Regions from separate parts of the Shewanella sp. 3_MG-2023 genome, predicted to be linked through region 2. Evidence: predicted binding sites of a transcription regulator. Region 2 holds the regulator's gene; each other region holds the start of a gene.
The links. The regulator sigma-54, encoded in region 2, starts transcription at its own class of promoters, with help from an activator protein. The targets are predictions, from matches to a motif close to GTTGGCACGNNNNTNGNNT.

Region 1: a site for sigma-54 is predicted at 1,044-1,062, ahead of Q4591_RS13535 (CmpA/NrtA family ABC transporter substrate-binding protein). Genes of this name have one in related genera too.
Region 3: a site for sigma-54 is predicted at 3,280-3,298, ahead of fliE (flagellar hook-basal body complex protein FliE). Genes of this name have one in related genera too.

Annotation. Positions count from the first base shown of each region.
Region 1 is NZ_JAUOSH010000022.1:84,663-89,495, reverse strand. Features, by position in the region: gene Q4591_RS13540 (sodium ion-translocating decarboxylase subunit beta) at 1-635, shown strand, start outside; gene Q4591_RS13535 (CmpA/NrtA family ABC transporter substrate-binding protein) at 1,305-2,621, shown strand; gene Q4591_RS13530 (ABC transporter permease) at 2,792-3,700, shown strand; gene Q4591_RS13525 (ABC transporter ATP-binding protein) at 3,739-4,581, shown strand; gene Q4591_RS13520 (alginate export family protein) at 4,759-4,833, shown strand, end outside.
Region 2 is NZ_JAUOSH010000027.1:52,704-57,536, forward strand. Features, by position in the region: gene lptC (LPS export ABC transporter periplasmic protein LptC) at 1-495, shown strand, start outside; gene lptA (lipopolysaccharide transport periplasmic protein LptA) at 482-1,192, shown strand; gene lptB (LPS export ABC transporter ATP-binding protein) at 1,192-1,923, shown strand; gene Q4591_RS15225 (RNA polymerase factor sigma-54) at 2,058-3,542, shown strand; gene hpf (ribosome hibernation promoting factor) at 3,566-3,853, shown strand; gene ptsN (PTS IIA-like nitrogen regulatory protein PtsN) at 3,856-4,299, shown strand; gene rapZ (RNase adapter RapZ) at 4,296-4,833, shown strand, end outside.
Region 3 is NZ_JAUOSH010000006.1:100,565-105,397, reverse strand. Features, by position in the region: gene Q4591_RS05185 (sigma-54 dependent transcriptional regulator) at 1-450, shown strand, start outside; gene Q4591_RS05180 (PAS domain-containing sensor histidine kinase) at 612-1,787, shown strand; gene Q4591_RS05175 (sigma-54 dependent transcriptional regulator) at 1,780-3,123, shown strand; gene fliE (flagellar hook-basal body complex protein FliE) at 3,352-3,693, shown strand; gene fliF (flagellar basal-body MS-ring/collar protein FliF) at 3,748-4,833, shown strand, end outside.

The sequences.
Region 1 (4,833 bases), on a different contig from region 2:
CGATTGCTGTTGCAGCTTATTCATACATGGCATTAGTGCCGTTAATTCAGCCGCCAATTATGCGTCTATTAACCAATGAGTCAGAGCGTAGCATCAAAATGGAGCAGCTACGTGAAGTCAGTAAGAAAGAGAAAATTATCTTTCCCTTGATGGTTGTCGGTCTAACGATTTTGTTCCTACCAGCGGCGTCGCCTTTAGTGGGCATGTTCTGTTTAGGTAACTTAATGCGTGAGTCTGGCGTGGTTGATAGACTATCTTCTACCGCGCAAAACGAGCTTATCAATATTGTGACTATCTTTTTAGGTTTAGCTGTAGGCTCTAAATTACAGGCAGAACAGTTCTTACGCATTGAAACCTTGGGTATTCTTATTTTAGGTGCCGTGGCATTTAGTATTGGTACTGCTTCAGGGGTATTAATGGCGAAGTTCATGTCTAAGCTATCTGGTGGCAAAGTTAACCCATTGATTGGCGCAGCAGGAGTTTCTGCAGTGCCGATGGCGGCGCGCGTTGTTAACAAGGTAGGTCTTGAAGCTAATAACCAAAACTTCTTGCTGATGCATGCTATGGGGCCAAACGTGGCTGGTGTATTAGGTAGTGCTGTTGCTGCAGGTGTACTACTTGCGGTATTAGGCTAACCAGAGTTGTTTCAACAAGAGTAACCATCAGCTAATGCGTCTCAATTAGCTTAAGTTAGTAATTCAGATTAGTTACTCGCATTAGTTACTAAATAAAAGCCACTTAATCACCAGATTAAGTGGCTTTTTATATCGGTAGCTCAATTTCATTTGCTTATCTATCGCTTTAGTTATCGACACAGCCATGACTTAATCATTTACTCTGCGACTAACACAATCACATACACAATCACATACGCAATCACCTACACAGTCAGCAACTAAACCCCAAGTTCCGGTGCTAGTCTAAAGTTAAATGCTGCCCAAAAAAGTGCAACAGTATTTTATCTTGCACCGTTACGGACGCTTAGGGGCAATAGGTTTTTCAGTTGCAAACACATTTAATCATTTATAACAGTGGTTTACATTTGTGGCATGGTTACTGAATGGACTATGACAACAATACTCGTCATTGAGACTATTTATTGGTTTAATCTGCAGTTTGTTGAATATTTATGCAGAGCGACAAGATGGAACACATTAACGATAAAGCAAAGGCGCTTTAATTATTCCTTAGGGATAATTAAAGCGCCTTTTTGTTTTAAGTCATTTTAAACTTAAAAGGGATAAACGATGAACTGGAAAACGTCTTTTAAACAGCTTGCGGTCGCGCTAAGTATTGGTGCAGCGATGCAAGTTAATGTTGCCACTGCAGAAGTAGGCTTTCCTGAAAAAGAAGAGCTGACATTTGGTTTTATTAAACTGACCGATATGGCGCCTATCGCTATCGCTTATGAAAATGGTTATTTCGAAGAAGAAGGCTTATACGTCACCATCGAAGCTCAAGCTAACTGGAAAGTGTTACTGGACGGCGTGATTGATGGCCGCTTAGATGGGGCGCATATGCTAGCAGGTCAGCCTATTGCAGCCACGATTGGTTATGGTACCAAAGCCCATATCATTACGCCTTTTTCAATGGATTTAAATGGTAATGCTATTACTGTATCCAATGATATTTGGGCGCAAATGAAGCCTAACATCGCTAAAAATGCTGATGGTAAACCGGTTCATCCCATTAAAGCAGACTCGCTCAAACCTGTGGTAGATAAATATAACGAGCAAGGTAAGCCCTTTAAAATGGGCATGGTATTTCCAGTCTCTACCCACAACTATGAACTACGTTATTGGTTAGCCGCTGGTGGTATTCACCCCGGTTTTTATGCGCCTCACAAAGGTGATACTTCAGGACAACTTGACGCTGAAGCTTACTTATCTGTTACGCCGCCACCACAAATGCCATCAACCCTTGAAGCTGGCACCATCTATGGCTACTGCGTTGGTGAGCCTTGGAACCAACAAGCGGTATTTAAAGGCATCGGGGTGCCAGTGGTTACCGATTATGAAATTTGGAAAGATAACCCTGAAAAAGTATTTGGTATTACTGCAGAATTTGCTGAAAAGTATCCAAACACCACTATTCGCTTAACTAGAGCATTAATTAAAGCGGCTAAATGGTTAGACGAAAACAACAATGCTAACCGCCCAGCAGCTGTGAAAATCTTATCTCAATCTAACTATGTTGGCGCTGATTACGATGTGATTGCCAATAGCATGACGGGCACCTTTGAATATGAGAAAGGTGATAAGCGCGCGGTGCCTGATTTCAACGTGTTCTTTCGTTATAACGCAACCTACCCATATTACTCAGATGCGATTTGGTACTTAACCCAAATGCGTCGTTGGGGACAGATTTCAGATGATAAGCCTGATACTTGGTACAAAGAGATAGCTGCCAAGGTTTACCGTCCAGATATCTATGCAAAAGCGGCGCAATCGTTAATTGATGATAAAAGTATTGATGCCAAACATTTCCCTGACTTTGCTACTGAAACGGGCTTTAAAAAGCCGCAGCAACATTTTATTGATGACATTGTGTATGACGGTAGTGCACCGAATGCCTATATCAACAAGTTCAGTATCGGATTAAAACAAGGCGACAAACTGTAAGCCTGAGCTTAAGTACTTTATCTCGAGTTTTATGTCGAGTTTGATTCAGATTTTATGCAAGTAAGAGCTATCGAAGTGAGGATAGACCTATGACAACCATTGCAAGATTAGCGCAGAGACTCCCTATGGATAAGTCGGCTGTAACTTCGTTGTTAGCCAAATCAGCGGCAATGAGCAAAGCATTATTATTACCGCTCATCGGTATTACCGTGTTTTTGGTTATTTGGTCAATTACAGCCAATAATATTAATACATCCCTAGGTAAGTTTCCTGGTCCTGTGGCTGTTATAGGTCAGTTCGATGGGCTTTACCAAGAGCATAATGCCGAGCGAGAAAAGGCGGCGGCTTTTTATGAGCGCCAACAAGTTCGCAATAATGCAAGGCTGGCTGCCGATCCCAGTTATCAAGCGAAAACCAGAACGTATACCGGTAAGGAAACCTTCTTCGATCAGATAGTGACCTCACTTATCACGGTTATGTCTGGGTTTATACTAGCCGCCATTATTGCTATCCCCATGGGGATCTGGATGGGGTTAAGTAAAACCGTTAATGCAGCGGTTAATCCGATAGTGCAAATATTCAAACCTGTGTCACCACTGGCATGGCTGCCTTTGGTGACCATGGTGGTGAGCGCGTTATATGTGTCACCAGATCCTATGTTCTCCAAATCATTTATCAATTCTATGTTGACCGTCACCCTCTGTAGTTTGTGGCCCATGGTCATTAATACCTCAATAGGGGTGGCATCCATTGATTCTGACTTACTCAATGTCAGCCGGGTGCTGCGCTTATCACCGTTAACCCATGTACAGAAAATAGTATTACCAGCATCAATACCACTGATTTTTACTGGCATGCGTTTATCCCTAGGAGTGGCATGGATGGTGTTAATTGCCGCAGAAATGTTGGCGCAAAACCCTGGGCTTGGAAAGTTTGTTTGGGATGAGTTCCAAAACGGCAGTTCAGAATCTCTGTCACGAATAATGGCGGCAGTGATTGTGATTGGCTTTATTGGCTTTTTGTTAGACCGTGGCGTACTGGCACTACAGCGCTGGTTCTCTTGGGATAAAAGTCACTAACTGGTTGAAGAGTTCGTTGAGGAATAAGGATAAATCTTATGAGTGTATTTTTAGACATTAGTAATATCGACATGGACTTTCCAACCCCAAATGGGCCGTTTAAGGCGCTAAAGGAAGTCAATTTAAAAATTAATAAAGGTGAGTTTGTCTCGCTTATTGGTCACTCGGGGTGTGGTAAATCAACCGTACTCAATATTGTGGCGGGGCTATATCAGGCCACCAAAGGTGGGGTGATTTTAAATAGTACTGAAGTCTCAGAGCCCGGCCCTGAGCGAGCTGTGGTGTTTCAAAACCACTCTTTATTGCCTTGGTTAACCTCATATCAAAATGTGGAATTAGCAGTAAAGCAGGTGTTTAAAGGCACTAAGTCAAAAGCTGAAATGAAGCAATGGATTGAATACAACCTGAGCCTAGTGCATATGGATCATGCGATGCACAAACTGCCCAGTGAAATATCTGGCGGCATGAAACAACGAGTGGGCATCGCCAGAGCCTTGGCAATGGAACCTGAAGTGCTATTGATGGATGAGCCTTTTGGGGCGCTCGATGCTTTGACCCGAGCCCATATGCAAGACTCGCTGATGGAAATTCAACTGGAGCTTAATAATACCGTCATCATGATCACCCATGACGTGGATGAAGCGGTATTGCTGTCAGACAACATTGTGATGATGACCAATGGCCCAGAAGCAACCGTGGGTGAAATTCTTACAGTTGATTTACCCCGCCCAAGAGATCGTCTGGCGCTAGCAGAAGATCCTGAATACAACCGTTTGCGGGCCGAAGTACTGAAGTTTCTTTATGAGAAACAGCGCAAAGTAGAGCCTATTAATATTAGTAAGTCATTAACTACATCAGATGAACAGGCTGAAGCGGTTTAACACTAACTACATCAGATGAACAGGCTGAAGCGGTTTAACACTGATGCATGGAACAGTTTAGTTATAAATATAAAAGGAAAGATGATGAAACAGAAGCAACTCGCTGCACTGATTAATAGCAAATTAACCAAATCGATAGTAAGCCTTGCGGCGCCGCTATCATTAACCTTGTTGGCCATGGGCTCGGCTCATGCTGAAACGACCCAGTCCGTTGCTGATGCGGTCACCCAAGGCAGCGTTAAGGTCGACTTG
Region 2 (4,833 bases):
CAAGTTAAACGTAGTCAGATGGAGGCAAGTAAATTGCCAGCCCCTGCTCGCCCTGATTTTATCGCCAATGACTTACGCACCACTGAATTTAATGAGCAAGGTTTAGTGCAAAGCCGAGTCTCAGCGAAATACATGGAGCACTTTCAGCAAAGTAATGAAACCATGTTTACTGAGCCTGTCTACCTTATTTATCCTGAAAATGGTGAAGCCGAATGGCAATTAAGCGCAGATTTAGGCAAGCTGAATAATGAAACAGGCAAAGTAGTTTTAGAAAATAATGTTATTATTGATGCAATAAACATCGACGAGCCATTACAATCTTTGACAACCACCATGTTGGCACTCGATATGAACACCATGATTTTGACCTCAGATAGACAAATTTTTGTTACTGGGTCAGATTTTAATATACAAGGTTTAGGCCTGTATGCTGATTTAAATGCTCAAGAACTTGAACTTTTAAGTCAAGTAGAAGGAACGTATGAAGCAAAGTAAACTTTTGATTGCCTCACTACTCAGTGTAGTCAGTATTGCCAGCGCCTATGCAAAAGAAGGCGATTTACAGCAAGAGCTTAAAGTCGCAGCTGTGAGCCAAAAAGCTGACATAAAAAACAATCAGGTCATCTTCTATGGCCCAGTTAATGTGACTCAAGGGTCGATTAACATTAATGCCGACGAATTACGCGCATTTGGCACCGAAAGCGGCACCCAAAAAACCATGGTTGCCACAGGTAACCCTGCGACATTTTCCCAAGAGTTAGATGATGGCCGTATTGGTACTGCCAGTGCCGATGAAATTAAATATGAGCTTGCCACTAGCATTTTAACCTTAACGGGTAATGCTAAATTGGACCAAGCTGGCAGCCAGGTTACTGGTAACCTAATTAGCTACAACATTGAAAAGCAGCAGTTAATTGCTGAAAGCACCGGTACTGGTGAAGATCGGGTTATCACTATTTTTCAACCAGAAAGTCACCCAGACTTGATTGATTCTGAAAAGAAAAAAGATGAGCAACCACATTTACCAGACAGCGCTAAACCCGGTGATGATACGCCACCAGCTATAATTGAAAACAACAATTTATCTGCTGTAGAGGCTGTGAACTCAACTGAAACACCCGAAGTAACTGAATCACTTAACGCTGAGGCGCAGGCGACATTGTCAGCCCCAGCAGCTGAGCAAAATGACTAATGACCCAAATTACGTTAACCGCTGAAAATCTCGCTAAGAGTTATAAAAGTCGCCAGGTAGTAAAAGATGTCAGCCTGACGGTAAAAACCGGCCAAATTGTTGGCTTACTTGGCCCTAATGGCGCGGGTAAAACCACCACCTTTTATATGGTCGTAGGCCTAGTCAAAAGTGATAAGGGCCGCATTCTGATCGATGAAGATGATTTAACCGCAGATCCAATGCATTTGCGCGCCCGAAAAGGCATTGGCTACTTACCTCAAGAAGCCAGTATTTTTCGTAAGCTCACAGTACACGATAATATAATGGCAGTGCTTCAAACTCGCAAAAGCTTATCAAATGAGCAGCGCATTGAAGAACTGGAACATTTATTAGAAGAATTTAACATAACTCATATCCGTGATAGCCAAGGTATGGCGTTATCGGGAGGCGAGCGTCGCCGAGTTGAAATTGCACGCGCATTAGCGGCAAATCCTAAGTTTATTTTATTAGATGAACCTTTTGCAGGGGTAGATCCTATCTCAGTAATCGACATCAAGAAAATTATTCAACAACTTAAAAGCCGTGGTTTAGGGGTGCTAATTACCGACCATAATGTCCGTGAAACACTTGATGTGTGTGAGCGAGCATATATTGTGAGTCACGGAAACTTGATTGCTGAAGGAACACCTGCTGAGATCTTAGTCAATCAGCAAGTTAGGTCGGTATACTTAGGTGAACAATTCAAGCTATAGTTAGCACTATTCAGTTTTTAGTATGGCATTCGCGGCCAACAACAAACCTTAATCTAGTCTATTTTTCTAGGATCATAAACTAGCGCCCACACTGTTCGTCGCGATGATGTAATTCAATTAGGGACAAGCGGTACATGAAAGCCTCACTCCAACTCAAAATGGGTCAACACTTAACCATGACCCCACAGTTGCAACAAGCGATTCGCTTATTGCAACTTTCCTCATTGGAGCTACAGCAAGAAATTCAACAAGCACTTGATTCAAACCCGCTATTAGAGCTTGAAGACGAATTCACTAAAGCCAAAGAGCCCGTAAAAGAAAACGCCCTGCAAACTGACACCGATTTTAGTGATAATAGCCAAGTCACCATAGAAAAAGACACCTCAACGGTTGATACCACTGAATCGCTCACTAAAGATTCTATGCCTGAAGAACTCCCTATGGATACCACATGGGATGAGGTGTATACCGCCTCGCCGACTTCTGGCTCTGGCGCAGTATCGAGCGGTAATGATATGCCGTTTCAAGGCGAAACCAGTGAAGGCTTGTATGAGCATCTTGAATGGCAAAAAAACCTCACTCCCTTTTCTGAAAATGACTTAGTGATTGCAACCGCCATTATTGATGCCATTGATGAGCGCGGTTACCTCACCCAGAGCGTTGAAGACATTTTGCAATCCTTAGGCACTGACGATATCGAACTCGATGAAGTTGAAGCTGTACTTAAACGGGTACAACACTTCGATCCCGTCGGCATTGCAGCGCGAGATTTAAGTGAGTGTCTATTAATTCAATTAGGCCAATACCCTAATGAAATTCCTTGCATAGATAATGTTAAGTTACTGATTAAAGATCATCTTGATTTAATCGCCGGTCGTGACTTTAGGTTACTGATGCGTAAAACCAAGCTTAAAGAAGATGATTTACGTGAAGCCATTGAATTTATTCAAACGCTCAATCCACGTCCAGGCTTGCAAATTACCCCCATTAAAGATGAGTACGTCATTCCTGATGTTACTGTACTTAAAAAGAATGGTCGCTGGGTGGTCGAGCTAAATCCCGATAACATGCCTAAAATTGGCGTTAATCAGCAATATGCAGCTATGGCCAAAGGCGGTTCAAGCCAAGCTGACAGCCAATTTATTCGTGGTCATTTACAAGAAGCTAAATGGTTTATCAAAAGCATCGATAGCCGTAATGAAACCTTACTAAAAGTGGCTAACTGTATCGTACAATTTCAGCAAGGTTTCTTTGAGTTCGGTGAAGAAGCCATGAAGCCGATGGTGCTCAATGATATTGCTGAAGCGGTTGAAATGCACGAGTCGACCATTTCACGGGTCACGACCCAAAAATACATGCATACCCCCCGTGGACTTTTTGAACTTAAATATTTTTTCTCAAGCCATGTAAGTACCGATGATGGTGGAGAATGCTCTTCTACAGCAATTCGCGCATTTATTAAAAAGCTCGTAGCTGCAGAAAACCCGAAAAAGCCTCTTAGTGATAGTAAAATGGCGACACTATTGGCTGAACAAGGGATTAACGTTGCTCGACGTACGATAGCCAAATATCGAGAGGCAATGCTCATCCCTCCCTCAAACCAACGCAAAAGCTTATAACTTTTGTTATTGGAGGATGACCTATGCAAATTAACCTGACTGGAAACCATATTGAAATAACTCAATCTTTACGGGAATACGTGCAAACAAAATTTTCAAAGCTTGAACGACACTTCGAACAGATCAATAATGTTCACGTTGTGCTCGATGTTCAAAAGCTACAACAGATTGCCGAAGCCAAACTGCACCTAAAAGGCGGTGAAGTGTTTGCTGTATCGCGTAACGCTGATATGTATGTGGCAATAGACGCCCTGATAGATAAGCTAGACCGTCAGGTAATTAAACATAAAGAGAAACTCACTAAGCATTAACGATGGAACTTCGTACCATCCTGCAGCCGGCGTGCACTACCTGTGCCACTCCGGGCAGTAAGAAAAAGGTACTGGAATTAATCAGCAATTTAATGGCTGCCCAGTACCCAACCCTTTCTTCACAGGCTATTTTTGAAAGTCTAATAGCGCGTGAAAAAATGGGCAGTACAGGTATAGGAAATGGCATAGCAATTCCACATGGGCGCTTAGATAATATCGAAGAACCCATTGCTATTTTAATCAAATGCGAAGAGCCAATCGCCTTTGATGCCATAGACAAGCAACCTGTAGATATTTTATTTGCGCTTCTTGTACCTGCAGATCAGTGCCAGCAACACCTAAGCACATTATCTAGCATGGCAGAGAAACTCAGTGATAAATTGATACTTAAACGACTTCGAAAGAGTCATGACGCTACAGAACTTTATCAGGTTATTACTGCATGAAACTTGTCATCGTATCGGGACGTTCAGGTTCAGGAAAATCAGTCGCACTGAGAGTGCTTGAAGATTTAGGTTATTACTGTGTTGATAACCTGCCACTGCCACTGATTGGCAGCCTGCTTGAACAGCTTAAAGATAGTAACGAGCTTGTCGCCATTAGCGTCGATGTGCGTAATATCGAAGAGCAAGGCAAAGTACTCAAAGAGCAAATTGCTTTACTGTCTGACGATACCAGCATTACCAGTTTCTTTTTAAACGCCAACGATAAAGTGTTACTGAAGCGTTTTAGTGAGACCCGCCGATTACACCCACTGTCTAAGAATCAAATTTCGTTACAAGAAGCCATTAAGCTTGAGGGGCGGTTACTCGAACCCATAGCCAAAATGGTTGATCACTATATCGACACCTCGCAAACTAATATCTACGAATTGAGCGATCATGTTCGGCAAATCTTGCTAGGCAGTGTTGATAAAGAATTAGTGGTACATTTTGAGTCATTTGGCTTTAAGCATGGCATGCCGGCTGAAGCAGACTTTA
Region 3 (4,833 bases), on a different contig from region 2:
GGTAAAATCCGCTTTACCCAGCGCGCAATCGAATCATTAAAGGCCCATAATTGGTCTGGTAATGTCCGCGAACTGTCGAATTTAGTCGAGCGTTTAACGATTTTATTCCCTGGTGGCTTGGTTGATGTGAATGACTTACCAAGAAAATATCGTTATATCGATGTGCCAGAATATTGTGTTGAAGTCAGTGAAGAGCAGCAAGAGCGTGATGCATTAGCATCTATCTTCAGTGATGAGGAACCCATAGAGCTACCTGATACCCGCTTTCCAAGTGAATTACCGCCTGAAGGGGTAAACCTTAAGGATTTATTGGCAGAGCTTGAAATTGACATGATCCGCCAAGCGTTAGAGCAACAAGATAACGTGGTTGCCAGAGCCGCTGAAATGTTAGGCATACGCCGAACCACCTTGGTTGAAAAAATGCGTAAGTACGGTATGGGTAAAGATTAATCAAGCTCTTACCGACAGTAACTTACAGCTAAATAACAAATAGACAAAACGAGTAAAAAGCATGCATTAGGGCATGCTTTTTGCTTTTGCGCCGTTAAAAACTTTAAACTGGCATACCAAATGCATTGGTAGTACAAAGTTATTATTTTGACGGAGTGACCATGTATTCAGCGCAATCACTAGTAGAACAGCCGCAGTATTGTGATAGCTACAAACTAGCCGAGCCTGCAGCAATTGTCAGCGAGGCGCCAGCAGCGCCAATTACACTGCGTCAATCAGTGAACCTCGATCTGCAAGCTGAAACATCACGTCCGCAAAAGGCAGCTAATATGTCTAATCAAATGGCGCATATTCTTCAAGCTATGCCTTCAGGTGTAGTGATTATCAATGGTGACGGTATTGTGACCTTGGCCAACCCAGTCGCAACTGACTTATTAGGCCGGCCGCTGCAAGGGGCCAAGTGGTTTGACATTATTAACCGCGCTTTTTCACCCCAAGATGATGACGGTTATGAAGTGTCACTAAAAGATGGCCGCCGAGTAAAGCTGGCGATTACTCCGCTGTCGCCAGAGCCTGGGCAGTTAATTGTGTTAACTGACTTAACTGAAACCCGCTTATTACAGAAAAACCTCTCTCATTTACAGCGCTTATCAGCACTGGGCAAAATGGTGGCAACCTTGGCGCATCAGGTCAGAACGCCGTTATCGGCCGCGATGTTATATGCATCAAACCTTGCTAGCCCTAAATTAAATGATACGGCTAAAAAGCGTTTTCAAGGCAAGTTAGTCGATAGGCTTAATGAGCTAGAGCGTCAAGTTAATGACATGCTACTGATGGCAAGAAACAAACAAGATGGCGCCGCAGAGTCGACATCTACTGCAGATATTATTGAGCCTGTGCTGGCAAATTGTGAGCCCATTGTTGAAAACAAACAGTGTAAATTACACTTTATTGATCAAACCGATAAACACATTATGGCTAACACGAATGCCTTAAGCTCGGCGATTAACAATCTGGTGATGAACAGCCTAGAGGCCAATGCCACAGAAATTCAGATTGTGACTGGCGAAGATGAACACGGCATTAATATTGATGTGATTGATAACGGTAAGGGTTTATCAAAAGAGATGCAGCAACAAGTATTGGAGCCTTTTTTTACCACTAAAAGCCAAGGGACAGGCCTAGGCTTAGCGGTAGTGCAAACCGTGGTGAGAAATCATGGCGGCAGATTACAGGTGACATCGCAGCCGCACAAAGGCAGCTTAATTCGACTATCATTTCCTATGGCTAAAGACACGGAACAAGCCAAAAAAATAGTGGAGGGATCCCATGAGTGAAGCCAAGTTACTGTTAGTTGAAGATGATGCTGCGCTGCGTGAAGCCTTACTTGATACCTTGATGTTAGCCCAATATGACTGCGTTGATGTGGGCTCTGCAGAAGAGGCCATTATTGCCATGAAAACCACGACGTTTGATATGGTTATCAGTGATGTGCAAATGGAAGGTATTGGCGGGCTAGGGCTATTAAACTATTTACAGCAAAACCATAGTAAAGTCCCCATTTTATTAATGACCGCTTTTGCCACCATTGACAGTGCGGTTAGCGCCATAAAACTTGGTGCGGCGGATTATCTGGCTAAACCTTTTGCGCCTGAAGTGTTGTTAAATCAGGTATCTCGCTACTTACCCCTTAAACAAAATTTAGGTCAACCTGTGGTCGCCGATGACAAAAGCTTGGCGCTACTGAATATTGCCCAGCGGGTGGCAAGCTCTGATGCCTCAGTGATGATCATGGGGCCAAGTGGATCGGGCAAAGAAGTGCTAGCACGTTATATTCATCAAAACAGCCCTCGAGCAGAAAAACCTTTTATCGCCATTAATTGCGCAGCAATACCTGAAAATATGCTTGAAGCCACCTTATTTGGCTATGAAAAAGGCGCTTTTACAGGCGCTTATCAGGCATGCCCTGGAAAATTTGAACAGGCTCAAGGCGGCACCATATTGCTTGATGAAATTTCTGAGATGGAGCTAGGGCTGCAAGCCAAATTGTTGCGAGTACTGCAAGAGCGTGAAGTTGAGCGTTTAGGTGGCCGTAAAACCATAGCCCTTGATGTGAGGGTACTTGCCACTTCAAACCGTGATTTAAAGTCCATGGCAACATCGGGCGCATTTCGAGAAGATTTATATTACCGCATTAATGTATTTCCACTAACCTGGCCGGCATTAAACCAACGACCGGCTGATATTTTACCCTTAGCAAGGCACTTGCTGGTTAAGCATGCTAAGGCATTTAATGTCTCACCAGTGCCAGAGTTAGATGAGATAGCTTGTCGTCGTTTATTGGCTTATCGCTGGCCAGGTAATGTCCGTGAGCTGGATAATGTTATTCAGCGCACCTTGATACTGAATAATGGCGAGGAGATAACTGGCGCGGATATTATTCTTGAAGCTGAAGATGTTACTTTGAGCCCCAATGAGCAACCCGTGGCCGCTGCTGAAACGGATGGGCTTGGGGGCGAACTGCAGGCTCAAGAGCATGTGATTATTTTGGAAACCTTAAATCTATGTAATGGTAGCCGTAAAGACGTAGCTGAGAAGCTGGGAATTAGCGCCAGAACATTGCGCTATAAAATGGCTAAAATGCGTGACTTGGGTATTCAAGTCCCTGCTTAAATATCGACGTTTAGTTCATTTTTATACTTAACTCTAAATTCTAAAATATTAGCTTAACCGCTTTGATGTTACTAAAGCGGTTCTATTTTGTGTGTTTTTCACCCTTTCAAGTTGTTTTTAAGCTCTTTTCATGGGCTTAAGTGTATTTAAGCTATTGTTGGCATCCTACTTGCTAATTCTATTGTAACTGTTTTTAAGTCGTCAAATATCCGACGAATGGAGTTTACAATGCAGATTAGTTCAAATCCTTTTTTACAAGAAATGCAATCCTTAAAGGGTGAGATTTCGCCTAATCTTGGCTTACCTATTCAAGCGGATATGATTCAAAAAGTCGGTAATACTTCTGGTGCTGACTTTGGCCAATTGTTATCTCAAGCGGTTGGTGGCGTGGCTGATTTACAATCAAACTCAGCTAATTTAGCCACCCGATTAGAGATGGGCGATAGCACTGTGACCTTATCTGATACCGTGATTGCCCGTGAAAAAGCCGGGGTTGCATTTGAAGCAACGGTGCAAGTGAGAAACAAACTTGTAGAAGCGTATAAAGAAATTATGAGTATGCCTGTTTAGGCTTTTGTTAATAGTATTGTTGTTGATATTCTGGTATTGAAGTAGGTAAATATTGTGAGCACAGATCTAGTATTAGATTCAGATAAAGTCGATAGCACAGGGATTCAGCAGGAAAATAAACCTGGCTTGAAAAGCTCGTTTGGTAGTGCTGACTTTATGCGTCAAATCACTATGATATTGGCTTTAGCTGTATGTCTTGTGCTGGCAGTATTTATGATTATTTGGGCGCAAGAGCCTGAATATAGGCCGTTAGGGCAAATGGAAACTGCTGAAATGATCCAAGTATTGGACGTTTTAGATAAGAATAAAATTGCCTATAAAATCTCCGGCGATGTAGTCAGTATTCCTGAAAACAAATATCAAAATGTCAAACTGCTGCTGGGCCGTGCAGGCGTTGAAGCCAGTAGTCAACCAACCGATTATTTAAGCCAAGACAGCGGTTTTGGTGTTAGTCAGCGCATGGAGCAAGCCCGCCTTAAACAAAGCCAAGAAGTTAATTTAGCCAGAGTGGTAGAAGAGCTAAAAAGTATTAGCCGCGCCAAAGTGATATTAGCTATTCCCAAAGAAAATGTGTTTGCCCGTAATAAATCTAAACCTAGCGCTACCGTAGTTGTGAGCGTTCGTCGTGGTAGCCTTGGCCAAGAAGAAATTGACTCTATCGTTGATATTGTCGCCTCAGCAGTACAAGGCTTAGAGCCAAGCCGGGTGACAGTGACCGATTCAAATGGCCGCCTGCTAAATTCAGGTAGCCAAGATGGCGCCTCCTCAAGAGCCCGCCGCGAGCTTGAATTAGTGCAGCATCAAGAAGCAGAATATCGTAACAAAATCGATTCGATATTAATGCCTATTCTAGGCCCTGAAAACTTCACTTCTCAAGTGGATGTCAACATGGACTTCACCGCGATTGAGCAAACCGCGAAACGATTTTCGCCTGATTTACCCGCTGTACGCAGTGAAATGACCATAGAGCGTAATTCAAGCGGTCAATCAATGGGTGGCATTCCTGGGGCATTAACCAATCAGCCTCCTATGGATTCAGATATTCCACAAGAAGCAGGCGCAGAGCAAACTACAGCGGTTAATGGCAATAGCCATCGAGAAGCAACCCGTAATTTTGAACTTGATACCACCATCAGCCAT